DNA from 2 places in the Paenibacillus konkukensis genome. Region 2 is predicted to be linked to the other one. Evidence: riboswitches for the same ligand, from Rfam matches in the RefSeq annotation. Region 2 holds a riboswitch; the other holds the start of a gene.
The links. A riboswitch is a leader RNA that binds a small molecule or an ion and turns the genes downstream of it on or off. The one in region 2 is predicted to bind S-adenosylmethionine.

Region 1 (8,040 bases), 960 kb from region 2:
AATGTTACACAATTTCTTCATCTTTTTTGACCGGAGGTAGACATCATGTTAGAACAATATTACTTGACGATCCGCAGGCAGCTTCCGAATGCAACCGAAGGAGAGGAAGCGGAGGTAACGCTGCAGCAGCTTGCGGACTGGCTTCATTTTTCCGGCAGAAATGTCAATATTATATTGAAAAAAATGGAAGAATTGTCGTGGATTCGCTGGATACCGGGACGAGGCAGGGGGCATCGTTCCAGAATGGCGTTTCGGGTAACGCGCGAGTCATTGGTGTTGAAAATGGCGGAGGAGCATGTAGCCCGGGGCGATCTGCAGCAGGCTTTCGCCTGTATCGACGAGCATGCTTATTTGCCGTCGTTGCGAGACCAGTTCGTTTATTGGCTGGACAGCCACTTCGGCTACCGGCCGGAGCAGCATCACGAGGAGCGGACCGATACGCTGCGGATTCCGTATCATAAGCCGATTTTATGTATGGACCCAGCGTTCATCACCTTTGTCGTCGAGTCGCATATGGCCAAGCAAATTTTTGACGGCATCGTCCGGTACAACCATCACACTCGAACGATCGAGCCGCATATCGCGCATTTCTGGATTCGCAGCGAAGACGAGACCGAATGGATCTTTTATTTGCGCAAAGGCGTTTTGTTCCATCATGGACGCGAGTTGACGGCAAGGGATGTCAAGTTTTCGCTGGACCGCATCCGCGACGAGCATGTCGATTCGCCGTACAGATGGATGTTCCAGGACGTTGTGTGCATCGAAGCGCTGGACCGGTATGCGATCCGCATCCGTTTGGCTCAGCCCAACTCGCTGTTCTTGCATTTCCTCAGCTTTGACCGAGCCTCCATCGTGCCGGAGGATTTGGTGTCGTCGCAAGGGGCCGCTTTCAAGCGCCACCCCGTCGGTACAGGACCTTTTCAAGTCGTGCAGCATGATGCCAATATGTTCGTATGCGAAGCGTTCCCCCGGTATTTTGACAAAAGGGCGCATCTCGACCGGCTCGAAATATGGTACACGCCCGACCTGGAGTGCAAAGCGAGCGGGTATGAACGGACGATGTACCGGATTCGTACGCCCGGTGAGGAAGACTCCCACGAACGGTGGAATAAGGTCGAGATGATCTCGCGAGGCAGCAAAATGCTGACCTTCAATTTGCGAATGCAGGGCCCTCAAAGGCAGTTATGCTTCCGGCAGGCGGTCGTGCACGGCATTGACCGCAAGAAACTGGAACTGCTGCACACTCCCGAAGACGCCCGATTGGCGGATTGGTTCATATACGAACATCATCCGTCGGATCAAGAGACGCTGTATAACCCGCAGCTGGCACGGGAGCTGCTTCGGCAAAGCGGATATGACGGAGAGGAGCTGGTGCTCGGGGCGTCGCAAGCCTATCTCGAGGAAGCGGGGGCGCTGGCGGCGCTGTTCGCGGAGATGGGCGTCAACGTTTGCGTCCAGACGCTGGACAACGATTCCTGCGGCCGCATCAAGGGGGGCAGACGAAGCCATATGTGCCTGGGCACGATCATTTTGGACGATGATCTTGTATTGTCGGTGATCGAGTTGTTTATGGCCGATAACAGCCTCGTGCACCGGCATTTAAGCGACGAATTGCTGCAAGAGATGCGTCCGCTGTTTCAGCAGATTTACGCTGCGGAATGCGAGTCGGGTCCGGGCGGGCAAAGCGAGGGGCTAAAGCGGCTGGAGAAGCTGGTCAAGAGCCGGGCTGCGGTGTTTTTCCTGTATCATTGGCAGCAAAGAACGCTGTATCATCCGTCGCTGCGCGGCGTATCGCTCAATGCGCTGGGGTGGGTTCCGTTTCGGGATGTCTGGTTCGAGCCGGTTTCGCTGGAACCAACGAACTTTTCGGCGGCATTTTAGGCGCGGATGGGGATACGGCTGCTCAATTGTTAGGTCATATAAGACGCGGCTTGGAATGATGTAACATAAAAATATGGATTTGACCCATATATCATGTATTAATTTATATTAATACGCACTATTGAAAATATATATTGTGTATGATATCGTGTGTATTAGTGAATTCATACCACATCATTCCAAAGCAGTTCAATTATGTGACGGGAGGAACCAGCATGTTGAGAGTAGTGCCGTTTGAGATGGGAAATGCCAGTATGAAGCAGCTGTTAGGGGGAAAGGGAGCGAATCTTGCCGAGATGACGAGAGTCGGGCTGCCGGTGCCGCCGGGGTTTACGATAACGACGGACGTATGCCGCGCTTATTACGCCGCAGGCGGTACGATGCCGGAAGGCTTGTTCCCGGAGGTGCAGGAGGCGATGCGCCGGCTGGAGCAAGCGAAGGGCGAACGGTTCGGCGATACCGAACGTCCGCTGCTTGTTTCGGTCCGCTCCGGTTCGGTAACGTCGATGCCGGGGATGATGGATACGATCCTCAACCTCGGGCTGAACGACGAGACGGTGGAAGGGCTGGCACGGTCTACGGGCGACGCTCGCTTCGCCTATGATTGCTACCGCCGTCTGATCCAAATGTTCGGCAATGTCGTGTTCGATCTGGAAGGATACCATTTTGAATTCCTTCTTCAGCGCATGAAGCAGCGGCTTGGCGTCGAATCGGACCATCAAGTGACGGCGGAAGGCTGGCTCTCCCTCATCGGCGAATACCAGGGCATTATTCTCAAATATGCCGGGCGCGCCTTCCCCCAGCAGGTCGATGAGCAGCTGGAGCTGGCCGTGGAGGCGGTGTTCCGTTCGTGGAACAATCATCGCGCGCAAATATACCGCAATATTCACCGCATTCCCGATGAGCAGGGGACGGCGGTCAATATTCAATCTATGGTGTTCGGCAATATGGGGGCGGATTGCGGCACCGGGGTCGTGTTTACCCGCAACCCGTCAACAGGCGAGCGGACGTTGTACGGCGAGTTTCTGATGAATGCGCAGGGCGAGGACGTCGTCGCCGGAGTGCGTACGCCGAAGCCGATCGTGAAGCTTCAGGAAGAGCAGCCTGAAGCTTACGGGCAGCTGATCGCGGCCGCCCAGAAGCTGGAAGGGCACTACCGCGATATGCAGGATATCGAGTTTACGGTAGAGCGCGGCAAGCTGTACTTGCTGCAGACGCGCAGCGGCAAACGAACGGCGCAGGCCGCCGTCCGGCTGGCGGTCGCCTTCGTAGGCGAAGGCGTAATTACGCGCGAGGAAGCGATTCAGCGCATCGAGCCGTTCCATCTCGATCAGCTGCTGCATCGCGCGATCGATCCGTCCTGCAGGCCGGACGTGCTGGCTTCCGGCCTGCCTGCTTCGCCGGGCGCAGCCGCCGGGCAAGCCGTGTTCGACGCCGACACGGCGGAAGCCTGGGCGCGCGCCGGGAAGAAGGTCATTCTCGTGCGGTCGGAGACGACGCCCGAAGACATTCACGGCGTGCTTGCCGCCGAGGGAGTGCTTACGAGCCGCGGCGGCATGACGAGCCACGCCGCCGTGGTCGCCCGCGGGATGGGCAAGCCGTGCGTATGCGGCTGCGAGGCCATCCGCTTGGGCGAGCGGGCCTTCGAGGTCGCCCAAGCGGACCAGGTCGCGGCGACGATCGCCGAAGGCGAGTGGATCTCGATTGACGGCGCCACCGGGCGCGTCATTCGCGGGGTTGTGCAGCTGCGGGAGCCTGAGCTGACGGCAGAGCTGGAGCAGCTGCTCTCGTGGGCGGACGAGATTCGCCGCCTCGCGGTGTACACGAACGCGGACACGCCGGAGGATGCGGCCAAAGCCCGCGGCTTCGGTGCGGAAGGGATCGGCTTATGCCGCACCGAGCATATGTTTATGTCTCCCGACCGCATACCGGTCGTAAGGGGAATGATCCTTGCCGAGCGCCCCGAAGAGCGGGCGGAGGCGCTGCGGGAGCTGCTGCCGATGCAGCAGAGCGACTTCGAAGGCCTCTTCCGCGCGATGGACGGCCTGCCGGTGACAATCCGGCTGCTCGACCCGCCGCTGCACGAGTTTTTGCCGAATCTGGAGGAGCTGGCGGTCCTTCGCTCGCAGCTAACGCTGCGGCAGGATGCGGATGAAGAGGAGCTGCAGCGGGTCGAGAGGCTGCTGCGCAAGGTGCGCAGCCTGCATGAGATGAACCCGATGCTCGGTACCCGTGGATGCCGTCTCGGCTTGATCCATCCCGAAATTTACGAGATGCAGGCGGAGGCGATCTTCCGCGCGGCGCTGCACTGCTCGGAACAAGGTATTGACGTGCGTCCGGATATCATGATCCCGCTCATCGGCCATGCGAGCGAGCTTAAGCTGATGCGGGAGCTGGTCGACCGCGCGGCTTCCGAGGCATTGGGCTCCAGGCCGTGTCCCTTCACTTACCGCGTAGGCACGATGATTGAGGTTCCGCGAGCGGCGATCACTGCGGCGAGCATAGCCCGACATGCCGATTTTTTTTCCTTCGGCACCAACGATTTGACCCAGATGACGCTCGGCTACAGCCGCGACGACGCGGAAGGCAAGTTCCTTTCGCATTATGTGGAGCATAAGCTGCTGCCGGCCAATCCGTTCCAGGTGCTTGATCAGGAGGGCGTTGGAATGCTGATTCGCTGGGCGGCCGGGCAGGGCAGAGCGGTAAAGCCGCAGCTGAAAATGGGAGTATGCGGCGAACACGGCGGGGATAAGGAATCGATCTTCTTCTGCCATGCCGAAGGGCTCGACTATGTGAGCTGTTCGCCTTACCGGGTTCCTCTGGCGAGAATTGCCGCTGCCCAAGCCGCGCTGACCATGGCTTACGGCGAAGCGACCGATCATGAGGCTTCTGCGCAGCAGCATTCGGCTTATTCCGCCTAACGTCTGTGCGGTCGCGCATTATAATTTTTTGGTAAAATGGAAATAATGACTAATCCACTCGGATATACAGATGATGGCTAAGCGAGGTGCTGCAGGTTGGAAAGAACATTGTTAATGGTGAAACCGGACGGGGTACAGCGCGGATTGATCGGAAAGATCGTACAACGGTTCGAAGATAAAGGTTTTCAATTGATCGGCGCGAAGCTGATGCAAGTATCGGAGGAGCTGGCGCAAACCCATTATGCCGAGCATGCCAGCAAACCTTTTTACGGGGAATTGGTCGATTTCATTACCTCCGGCCCCGTGTTTGCGATGGTATGGCAGGGCGAACAGATTGTGGCCCTCTCCCGTTCGATGATGGGCAAGACGAGACCGCCGGAGGCGGCTCCAGGTACGATTCGCGGCGATTTTGCCGTCCGTACCGAGAGCAACGTCATTCACGGCTCGGATTTGCCGGAAAGCGCGGAGCGAGAAATTGCGCTCTTTTTCAAACCGGAGGAGCTAGTCGTCTACGATCATGTCATCCAAAAATGGCTGTAAGCGGCGGGCTGCAACAATGGGAAGCTCCCGGTTCTTCGGAGCCGGGAGCTAAACTATTATTAACCAAAGATTAATAATAAAAAGATGTACTTACTAGAATTAATCATTATTTGATAGAAATAGAATGTAAATAAAAGTAAGTTGACATATACTTCGAGAATGGATTACACTAAGCAAGGCTTACAATTTCATACGAAAAAATGTACTTCTTATTTAGAGTGGCGGAGGGATAAGGCCCGATGAAGCCCGGCAACCGTTCCAGCAGGATGACCGAATGTGCGCGATGTCATGCGTGCCATTTGCGGAACCATCCGTGGAAGTCCGGTGCCAATTCCTTCGGAGCGCGCATAGCGGGTTCCGGGAGATGAGAGGACGCACGAATGAAGACCAACTCTGTTCGCTTGCGTTCAGGGTTTTTTTGTCGTTAAGGAAAGGGGCGGCCGCCTTAGTTCACATAAATAGGATGGATGCACTTTGGGGGCCTCGTGAAACGGAAAGAAGGTGAAAGCGATGATTGAGTTACGGCAAATTAATAAAACGTACGGCTCCGGCGCAGGGGTTGTTCAAGCATTGAAGGATATCGATCTGACGGTGCGCAAAGCGGAAATTTTCGGCATTATCGGGCATTCGGGAGCCGGGAAAAGCACGCTGATCCGCACGATCAATTTGCTTGAGCGGCCGACATCGGGTCAAGTTATGGTGGACGGAACGGACATTACGTCGTTGCCTCATCATCGGCTTCAGGAGCGGCGGCGCTCGATCGGAATGATTTTTCAACATTTCAATCTGCTGTCGTCGTTATCGGTGCATGACAATATCGCTTTTCCGCTGCGCTTGTCCAAGCAGCCGAAGGCGGAGACGGAGCGGCGCGTGAAGGAGCTGATCGGGCTCGTCGGGCTGGAAGATCATGCCGATAAGCATCCCGCTCAATTGTCCGGGGGCCAAAAGCAGCGGGTAGGCATAGCGCGTGCGCTGGCGACGAATCCGAAGGTATTGTTATGCGATGAAGCGACATCGGCGCTGGACCCGCAAACGACGCAATCGATTCTTGCGCTGCTGCTGGAAATTAACCGCAAACTTCATATTACGATCGTGCTTATTACCCACGAGATGCAGGTGATACGCGCCATATGCGATCGGGTGGCCGTGCTGGACGGCGGAATGATTGTCGAATCGGGGGACGTCGCCAGCGTCTTCTTGAAGCCTCAGCACCGCACGACCAAAGACTTTGTCGCGCAAGCGTCGGACGGTTCCGAAGCTTATGCCGGACTCATCGACAAGGAAAGAGGGAAGCGGACGCAGGTGAAAATTACGTTCATCGGCAAGCAAACTTACGAACCCGTGCTCTATGAAACGATGAAAGAAATGAATGTGCCGTTTGCGATATTGCAAGGGACGATCTCCCGCTTGAAGGATACGCCTTACGGCCAATTGATCGTGGAGCTTCACGCCGCCGGCGAAGAAGCGGACAGGACTTTGACGGCGCTGCGGGATCAAGGGCTTGATGTGGAGGTGCTGACCGTTGGATAAGCCGTCTTTTTGGGATTTGGATTGGGAGGAGATTGGCCGGGCTTGCCTCGATACTTTGACGATGCTGGGCGCTTCGACGTTTTTTACCGTGCTTATCGGATTGCCGCTGGGCATATTGTTATTTTTGACCTCGGGCGGGCAGCTGCTGCAGCAGAAGGCATTATACGGTATCTTATCTTTCGTAGTGAACGTGCTTCGCTCGGTTCCGTTCGTCATTTTGATGATTGTGATCATTCCGTTTACGAAGCTGCTGGTCGGCACCTCGATCGGCGTGCCCGGCGCGATTCCTCCGCTGGTCATCGGGGCGGCGCCGTTCTTTGCCCGATTGGTGGAGACTTCGCTTAGAGAAGTGGACCGCGGCGTCATTGAAGCGGCCCAGTCGATGGGGGCTACTTACAATCAGATTGTAGGGAAGGTGCTTTTGCGGGAAGCGAGGCCGGGGCTCATTGCAGCGATTACGATTACGGCCGTTACGCTGGTTTCCTATACCGCTATGTCCGGAGTCATCGGGGGCGGAGGGCTGGGGGATTTGGCGATTCGCTACGGGTATCAGCGGTTTCAGACGAACGTGATGATCGTGACCGTCGTTATTTTGGTCGTGCTCGTTCAAGTGCTGCAAATGCTTGGAGACCGGCTCGTACGGAGTTATCAGCGGAAATAGAAGGGCGTCCTTCTATAGACGTGTTTCTTATATAAACAAATACATGGATTGGCGGAGGGAACATACTTATGAAAAAAGCAATGGTATCTGTATTATCCGTTGTGCTTGCTTTGACGATGGCAGCTTGCGGCTCGAAGCCGGCGGCTCCCGCCGAGTCTTCTGCAAACGGCGCGGCAGCGGGCGGGGCGGCGAAGGAAGTCACGCTGAAGGTCGGAGCGACAGCCGTGCCGCACGCGGAAATTTTGAATTCGGTGAAGGCGAAATTGAAGGAACAGGGAGTCAATCTGGAAATTAAGGAATTTACCGATTATGTGCAGCCTAACGTGCAGGTGGCCGAGAAGCAGCTGGACGCGAACTTTTTCCAGCATACGCCTTATCTGGAGCAGCAAAACAAAGACAAAGGCTTCAACCTGGTGAAAGTAACCGGCGTGCACATCGAGCCTTTCGGCGGCTATTCCCAGAAGATTAAAAAAATCGACGAGCTGAAGGACGGCGCCACCGTCGCCA
Region 2 (8,040 bases):
GAATCGTGCCCATTCCGTTCTGCACCTGCTTCATTTGCTGTCCGAGGCTCTCGTTGGCGGTGACGGCCAGACCGGCCGTGACGTCGCTGTGGCCGCCCAAAAACTTGGTCGCGCTGTGCAGCACCAGATCGACGCCGAGCTCGATAGGACGCTGATGATACGGCGTCATAAACGTGTTATCCAGCATCGTCAGCAGCCCTTGCTGCTTGGCCCAAGCCGTAATCTCCGCGATGTTCGTAATTTTCAACGTCGGATTGGAGGGCGTCTCCATAAAGACAACCTTCGTATTCGGCTTGAGCGCCGCCTTCACTTGCTCCAGATCGGTCATATCGACGAATGTCGTCTCCACGTTCATTCGCGTCATGATCGTGCTGAGCAAACGGTACGTTCCGCCGTACACATCCTCGGTGCAGATGACATGATCCCCTGCCGACAGCATCATGAACGCCGCCGATATGGCCGCCATGCCGGAGGCGAAGGCGAAGCCGCGGTCGCCGCCTTCCAGGAGGGCGATATAATCCTCCAGCGCTTGCCGCGTCGGGTTGCCGGAACGGGTATAATCGTATTCCTGCTGTTCATCGAGCGAAAACTGATGGAAGGTCGACGCTTGATAGATCGGTACGCTGGAAGCGCCCGTTCTCGGGTCGATCTCCGACCCGAAGTGGATCAGCTTGGTTGCAAACTGACGCTCTGTCTGTTCGTTCTTGCCGTTAGGCTCGTTTGCTGCCATTACGCCTTAAGCCCCCTCTATCTCGGACTGCGCCAAATCGATAGCGCGAGCCAAATCCGCGATCAGATCGTCCGCATGCTCGATGCCTACGGAATAACGCAGCAGACGGTCGTCGACGCCCACCCGGCGGCGGATGTCTTCCGGAATGTCGGCATGCGTCTGCACAGCCGGATACGTCATCAGCGATTCTACTCCGCCGAGGCTTTCGGCGAATGCGATCAGCTGAATATGGCGCAAAATCGGCTCGATAAAGCGGGCGTCCTTCATTTTGAAAGAGAAAATACCGGTATTCCCGGATGATTGCTTCTTCTGAACGACATAGCCCGGATGACTCTCCAGCGCCGGATAATAGACGGCTTCCACTTGAGGATGATTTAACAAAAATTCGGCGATTTTGGTCGCGTTATGTTGATGGCGTTCCATACGGATGGCGAGGGTTTTCATCCCGCGCATCAAAAGCCAGCTATCCTGCGGATTCAGCACGGCGCCGATCGAATTGTGCAAAAACGCCATTTGCTCGGACAATTCCTTGCCTTTGGTCACGATGAGACCGGCCAGCACGTCGTTATGTCCGCCTAAGTATTTGGTCGCGCTGTGAATGACGATATCGGCTCCAAGCTCGATCGGACGCTGGAAGAACGGCGTCAGCAGCGTATTGTCCACGATGGACAAAATGCCCTTCTTCTTCGCCCAGCCGCAAACGAGCTCCAGATCGGTAATCATCATCAGCGGGTTCGTCGGCGTCTCGATCAACACCGCTTTCGTATTCGACTGATAATGCGATTCGAGCGCGTCCAGATCATTCGTATCCACATAAGTCGCGGTCACGCCGAAGCGCGACATAATTTTCTCCAGAAGCCGATACGTCCCGCCGTACAAATCCAGAGAGACGATCAGATGATCGCCTTGGCTGAACAAGGCAAAGATCGTCTGCAGAGCAGCCATGCCGGAGCTGCAGGCGAATCCGGCGTCACCGGACTCCAGCTCCGCTATCGCGTCCTCAAGCACCTTGCGGGTCGGGCTCTTCGTGCGGGCGTAATCGAAGCCCGTGCTTTGTCCGAGCTTCGGATGACGGAACGCCGTCGCTTGGTAAATAGGGAAGCTGACTGCGCCTGTCACAGGCTCTTCCTGAGAGCCGATTTGGGCTAACCGGCTCTCGATTTTCAACTTGCTCTCGCTGTGCTGCTCGCTCATATACAGTATTCCTCCTTGTGCAGATCAAACGGTGTCTCTTGGTACACATAATAGTTAAGCCAGTTGGAGAACAGCAGGTTCGCATGCGCTCTCCACGATACGAGCGGCTGCTTGGTCGGATCGTCGTTCGGGTAATAATTTTTCGGAACGGCAACGTCCATCCCTTTGTTGACGTCGCGGTCGTATTCGTATTTCAAGGTACACGCATCGTATTCCGAATGTCCGGTTACGAATATTTGTTTGCCGTCCTTCGTGCCGACGATATAGACGCCCGCCTCCGAAGACTCGGACCAGATTTCAAGCTCGGGAACATTCTCAATGTCCTCGCGGCGCACCTCGGTGTGGCGCGACTGCGGAACGAGGAACAACTCATCGAAGCCGCGGAGCAGCTTCACGTTGCTTGTGCTGATATAGTGCGGGAAGACGCCGAACATTTTCTCTTCCAGCGGATATTTCGGAACGCCGAAGTGATGATACAGCCCCGCCTGGGCGGCCCAGCAAATATGCAGCGTCGACGTCACATTTTCGCGGCTCCAATCCATGATTTGCCTCAGTTCATCCCAATAATTCACATCCTCGAAGTCGAGCTGTTCAACCGGAGCGCCGGTAATGATCAGACCGTCGAAGCGCTCTCCCCGCACATCGTCGAACGTTTTATAAAACTGCTCCAGATGCTCGACGGACGTATTTTTCGAAGTATGCGTCCTCGGATGCAGCAGCACAAACTCGACTTGCAGCGGGGTATTGCCGATCAGCCGGAGAATTTGCGTTTCCGTCGTTTCCTTGGTCGGCATCAGGTTCATTATCGCGATTCGCAGCGGACGAATATCTTGGTGGAAAGCCACCGTTTCATCCATCACGAAGATGTTTTCGTTCATCAGAATTTCTCGGGCTGGCAAATGATCTGGAATTTTGATTGGCATAGGTATATCCTCCTTTTTTGTAGGCGTTTGTGTTTGTTTCCGGGTAAACTCCTGCAAAAAGGCACTAAAAAAGGCCTTTTTCGCGCGCACGAGAAAGGCCTTGTCAATTCAACAATGTCCTCTCTCATCTCTCAGAAGCTTACGCTTCCGCAAGATTTAGCACCGTGCTTCCTGTCCATGCCCGCCTGCGCGGATATGAGCTTAAGGATAGTCGGTTGCCGGGTATCATCGGGCTAGTCCCTCCACCTGCTCTTGATAAGAGTTTGAAACTTGAAATATGAAATTGTAGTTCTATACCTACTGTATACGAAAATAAAGGGAACGTCAAGACAGTATTCCGCATCCCGCTCCGCTCTTTAAGAATATCACTTTCCCCGCAAACGGCATATTATATCGTAGACCCGAAAAAAATTGCAAAAAATAGAGCAGACCCACCTTGAAGAGCGGCAATCGAGCGGTTATACTAGACAAGTAATTCGACAACACTAGCAAAGGGGTGCACCAAACGAATGGACGGAGACCCGAGGAGTAGTATCTTTCGTTCAGCGACAACAGAATATTTCGTTTGGAATGCCGACGGCTTACGCCGCTCGTTCGCATGCACCGGACTGTCCTTTGCTTAGGAACCAGGTCGCCGCAGCCGTTTACGGCCGGCTTCTGACTTTTTGACCTCTACGCCTAACCTAGATGCTGTCCGGCGAATCGGCGACGTTTCTTCCGTCTGCATTCCTCACGAGCTAACTCAAGCTACATGTGAAGGGGTGGAGCAGATGAAAGCACGTTTGGTTCAGGACGGCATTTTTACTTTAATTGAGGATATTACCCAAACGATCGAGGCGCCGGAGCATGGATTTTATTGGATCGATGCCGATGTTGACGATTTGACGATTTTACAGCCCTTATTTCATCTTCATGAATTGGCGGTGGAAGACTGCTTGACGGAAGAAGAACAGCGTCCGAAGATCGAGCTGTACGATACCCATTATTTTATCGTCGTCAACAGCATCCGGTTTGATGATGAAGAAATTTTTCTGCGGGCGCTCAATATATTTCTCGGCAAGCATTATATCATTACCGTGACCCGGCAAAAAATTAACGAGCTGCGCGCTTTGAAACCGGTGCTTTGGGAAGAGGAAGTCGGCGCGCCGGACCGTTTCTTGTATCATTTGATTGACCTTGTCGTCGATAACTATACGAATGTCGGCGACCGGATCGAAGCGAAGATCGAGAAGCTGGAAGAAGATATACTGATGAATACGAAAAAATCGCATTTGAACGAAATTATCGGTCTGCGAAGCGAAATTTTATGGCTCAAGAAAGTGCTCGTTCCGCAAAAAGAAGTGATCGCGACGTTAAACCGCAAAGAACTGCGGCTCATTAGCGATCCGCTCAAAAAATACTTCGGCGACATCTACGAAAACGCCGTAAAAATATCCGAGAATTTCGATACGTTCCGCGATTTGATGGCGAACTTACGAGAAGCTTACCAGTCCAGCCTGTCGAACCGCGCCAACGAAATCATGCGGATATTTACCGCGCTCACGACCATTTTCATGCCGCTCACATTCATCACCGGTATTTACGGAATGAACTTCGAGCATATTCCCGGCATCCATTGGGAGTACGGCGGCGTCGCTGCGGTCATCCTGATGTTTGTTATCGGCATTTCGATGTTCGTTCTGTTTCGTAAAAAGGGCTGGCTATGAACGCGGCTCGTTTCTATATATAGTAAACTCTTGCCTTGGACGGTATCGGCCGCTTAAGGCAAGAGTTTTTTGCGTTCGGACCGTAAGCGAGCCCGAAGCCGAAGCTGTCATATTAGGCGGCCGGGACGAAACGATTAACCGGCGACGGCTTCCTGGCTTGCCTGCTCCTGCGATGCTTGTGCCTTACGAAACTTCATCCGCAGCAGGCGCAACCATTCATAAATCCGGTCGACCTCCTTTCCGTCAAGCTCCTCTTGCTTATACAGCGATTGCAAAATCGGCTTCAAATACTTGTCCCCGCGCAGCTCGAAAGCCTCCCAAGCCAGACTCAGCTCTTCTTCCGGAACCCGCTTCAGTTCAAGCTCAATGTACGCCTCCAAATCATAGCCCTCCCTGTCCAGCTCCTCCAGCCAGATCATCAAATCTCTCGGCTGAAGCTGCAGCTCTTCCCGCAGCTGTTCCAGGCTGTCGCCGCGGGTCACCGCCTCAAGCAGCCTGCGCTTCGTCTCGCGCTTCGTTTGCTCCAGCTGCTGCTTGCGCTGCTTCTCCTGCTGCTGCCAGGCTTGAAACTGCAGCAGATTCACACTGTCCTCCACCCAATCCAGCGGAAATGAAGTCGTCCGCTCATATTGACGCGTGAACTTCAACAGCTCCGCTCCATACAGCGCGGCTTTATTCGCGCCAAATCCGGGAATTTGGCTTAATTCCTCTTCGGTGTGAGGGAGGAACGCGCAGATCATCCGCAGCAGACGGTTGGTCGCGACCAAAAAGGGCGATTTGCCTTCTTTGCCCGCCTGCTTAAGCCGCCATTGACGAAGCGCCTCGTACAGTTCTTCGCTCGTGTGCTGCTCGCTGTAAAACTGCAGCAGCTGGATTCGCGCGGAGCGGCTGTCCAACGAAACCCGCTCCAGAAGCAGGGCCGGGTCCAATACCGGCTTGAAGCCTTCATGCCGCTTGACGAGCATCCGCTCGCGGAACGCCGCGATCAGCTCCTCCCAGCTCGTTCCTTCAAACCAAGTTTCATGGGTTAATCTGCCGTCTTCTTTCGTCTCCTGCCATCCTGCGATCCACTTCCCATGACTTTCACCGATGGAAGCCTGCGCTCCCCGCGTGCGGTCGTCGCCAACCTGCTTCTCCATACTGTTCAGAAATAACAGATTCATTCCATATCCCACCCTCGCCATCAGATATATATTCAAACGCAAAAAAGCACCCCTCCTACGTAAAGTAAGAGAGGTGCTTCCTCTAAGCGCGTTTGAAATTATTCCCATATTATCATACAACCTCCATGAAAGCAAGAGGAATAACGATTTTCCCATGAAGGCAATCTAAAAGCAGTACTGTAAAAAAAGCGAGGTGCAAGCATGATGGCCAATCCGGAAAATGAACAAAACGGCTTCCTGGAAGAGGACCGCCATCGTTATACCGATGTCAAAACCGTCGAATCTCAGCGCAACGACCTAACCGCCGAAGAGTTCCCTGAAGGGCCGTACGGCGCGACGTTTCACGAAGCCACCTTGGGCAAAAGTTCTCCGTGGCGTGAGGATCAGCGTCCTCCCAATCGTTTCACTTACGAGAACCGCGAGCTCCACGAAGGAATCTCCCGGGATTACCCGGGATCTCATCCTACGCATGACGGTCCGGGCGACGATTTGATTGATGATTGATCAGCGGGCGTCCTCGTCCCGCTAGGCTGCAACGAACAAATCCCCCAAAAGTGACGTGATGCTCTGAAGCTTATTCCGTCCGCATCCAGCCTAGGCTGGATCGGCGTCTAACCATTCCTCTGGGATCGTTCTATGGGTAGACATTCCTTTCGGGGAAGCCCCCGGATTTCCACAGGAATTTGCTGCGCATCATTTCCTAAACAACAAAAAAGGCAGGAGGGATTAATTTCCCTCACTGCCTGTCTTTTTGCTAAACGATTATTATACCTTCATGACTCCGCCTGTGCTGGCGTTCGTTACGAGCTTGGAGTAACGGGCCAGGTAGCCAGTCGTTACTTTCGGCTCAAAGCCTTTCCAGTTCGCTCTGCGCTGTTCGAATTCCTCGTCGGAAATCATCAGTTGAATGGTGCGGTTTTCCAAATCCAGCTCGATGATATCTCCGTCCTCGACGAAAGCGATCGGACCGCCTTCAGCCGCTTCAGGAGAAATATGACCGATACTGATGCCGCGCGATGCGCCCGAGAAACGGCCGTCCGTGATCAAGCCGACTTTGGCGCCAAGACCCATGCCGACGATTTGCGAAGTCGGAGCGAGCATTTCCGGCATGCCGGGACCGCCCTTAGGCCCTTCATAACGGATAACAACGACATGTCCTTCTTTGACTTTGCCGTTGGCGATGCCGTAGAGCGCGTCTTCCTGAGAGTCGAAGCAGATGGCAGGACCTTTGTGATAGCCGCCTACGGATTTGTCGACCGCGCCGACTTTAATGATCGATCCTTTCGGAGCCAGGTTTCCGAACAATACGGCCAAGCCGCCGCGCTCGGAATGCGGGTTATCCAGCGGATGGATAACATCCTTGTCCAAAATGTCGCAGCCCGCTACGTTTTCGCGAAGCGTTTTGCCGGTTACGGTGATGCACTCGCCGTTCAACGCGCCCGGTTTTTTGAGCAGCTCGTTGATGATCGCGCTCACGCCGCCCGCATTGTGCACGTCTTCGATATGGTAATCGGAAGCCGGAGCGATTTTGGCCAAATGAGGCACGCGGTTAGCAATTTCGTTGATACGCTCGATCGGATATTCGAAGCCGGCTTCATGAGCCAGCGCCAATGTATGAAGCACCGTATTCGTGGAACCGCCCATCGCCATATCGAGGGCGAACGCATTGTCGATAGCGTCGATCGTGACAATGTCGCGAGGCTTGATGTCCAGTTTGATCAATTCCATCAGTTGTTTAGCGGAACGTTTAACGAATTCCTTACGTTCAGGCGAAATCGCCAGAATCGTACCGTTGCCCGGCAGCGCAAGGCCGAGACCTTCAGCCAGACAGTTCATCGAGTTGGCCGTGAACATACCGGAACAGGAACCGCAAGTCGGACATCCGTATTGCTCAAGCTCAAGCAGGCTCTTCTCGTCGATTTTACCGACTTGGTAAGCTCCTACGCCTTCAAATACGGAAGTCAGGGAGATGGCGCGGCCGTCGCTCGTTCTGCCGGCTTTCATCGGTCCGCCGCTGACGAACATCGTCGGAATGTTCACACGCAGCGCGCCCATCATCATGCCCGGCGTAATTTTGTCGCAGTTCGGGATACATACCATGCCGTCGAACCAGTGGGCGGATACGACCGTCTCCAAGGAATCGGCGATAATTTCGCGGCTCGGCAGCGAATAGCGCATTCCGATGTGACCCATTGCGATTCCGTCGTCGACGCCGATCGTATTGAATTCGAACGGTACGCCGCCCGCTTCGCGAATCGCTTCTTTAACGATTTTGCCAAACTCTTGCAAATGCACGTGGCCTGGCACGATATCGATGTAGGAGT

Region 1: linked by a shared signal. The riboswitch ahead of SK3146_RS30665 (methionine ABC transporter ATP-binding protein) and the one ahead of metA (homoserine O-acetyltransferase MetA) in region 2 are both predicted to bind S-adenosylmethionine.

Annotation. Positions count from the first base shown of each region.
Region 1 covers NZ_CP027059.1:7,053,838-7,061,877, forward strand. The annotation lists gene SK3146_RS30650 (ABC transporter substrate-binding protein) at 46-1,881, shown strand; gene ppdK (pyruvate, phosphate dikinase) at 2,097-4,802, shown strand; gene ndk (nucleoside-diphosphate kinase) at 4,899-5,342, shown strand; SAM riboswitch class I at 5,549-5,713, shown strand; gene SK3146_RS30665 (methionine ABC transporter ATP-binding protein) at 5,853-6,872, shown strand; gene SK3146_RS30670 (methionine ABC transporter permease) at 6,865-7,533, shown strand; gene SK3146_RS30675 (MetQ/NlpA family ABC transporter substrate-binding protein) at 7,602-8,040, shown strand, end outside.
Region 2 covers NZ_CP027059.1:6,090,309-6,098,348, reverse strand. The annotation lists gene SK3146_RS26535 (trans-sulfuration enzyme family protein) at 1-730, opposite strand, end outside; gene SK3146_RS26530 (aminotransferase class I/II-fold pyridoxal phosphate-dependent enzyme) at 737-1,924, opposite strand; gene metA (homoserine O-acetyltransferase MetA) at 1,921-2,847, opposite strand; SAM riboswitch class I at 2,969-3,109, opposite strand; gene corA (magnesium/cobalt transporter CorA) at 3,618-4,553, shown strand; gene SK3146_RS26515 (HRDC domain-containing protein) at 4,688-5,716, opposite strand; gene SK3146_RS26510 (hypothetical protein) at 5,921-6,220, shown strand; gene ilvD (dihydroxy-acid dehydratase) at 6,482-8,040, opposite strand, start outside.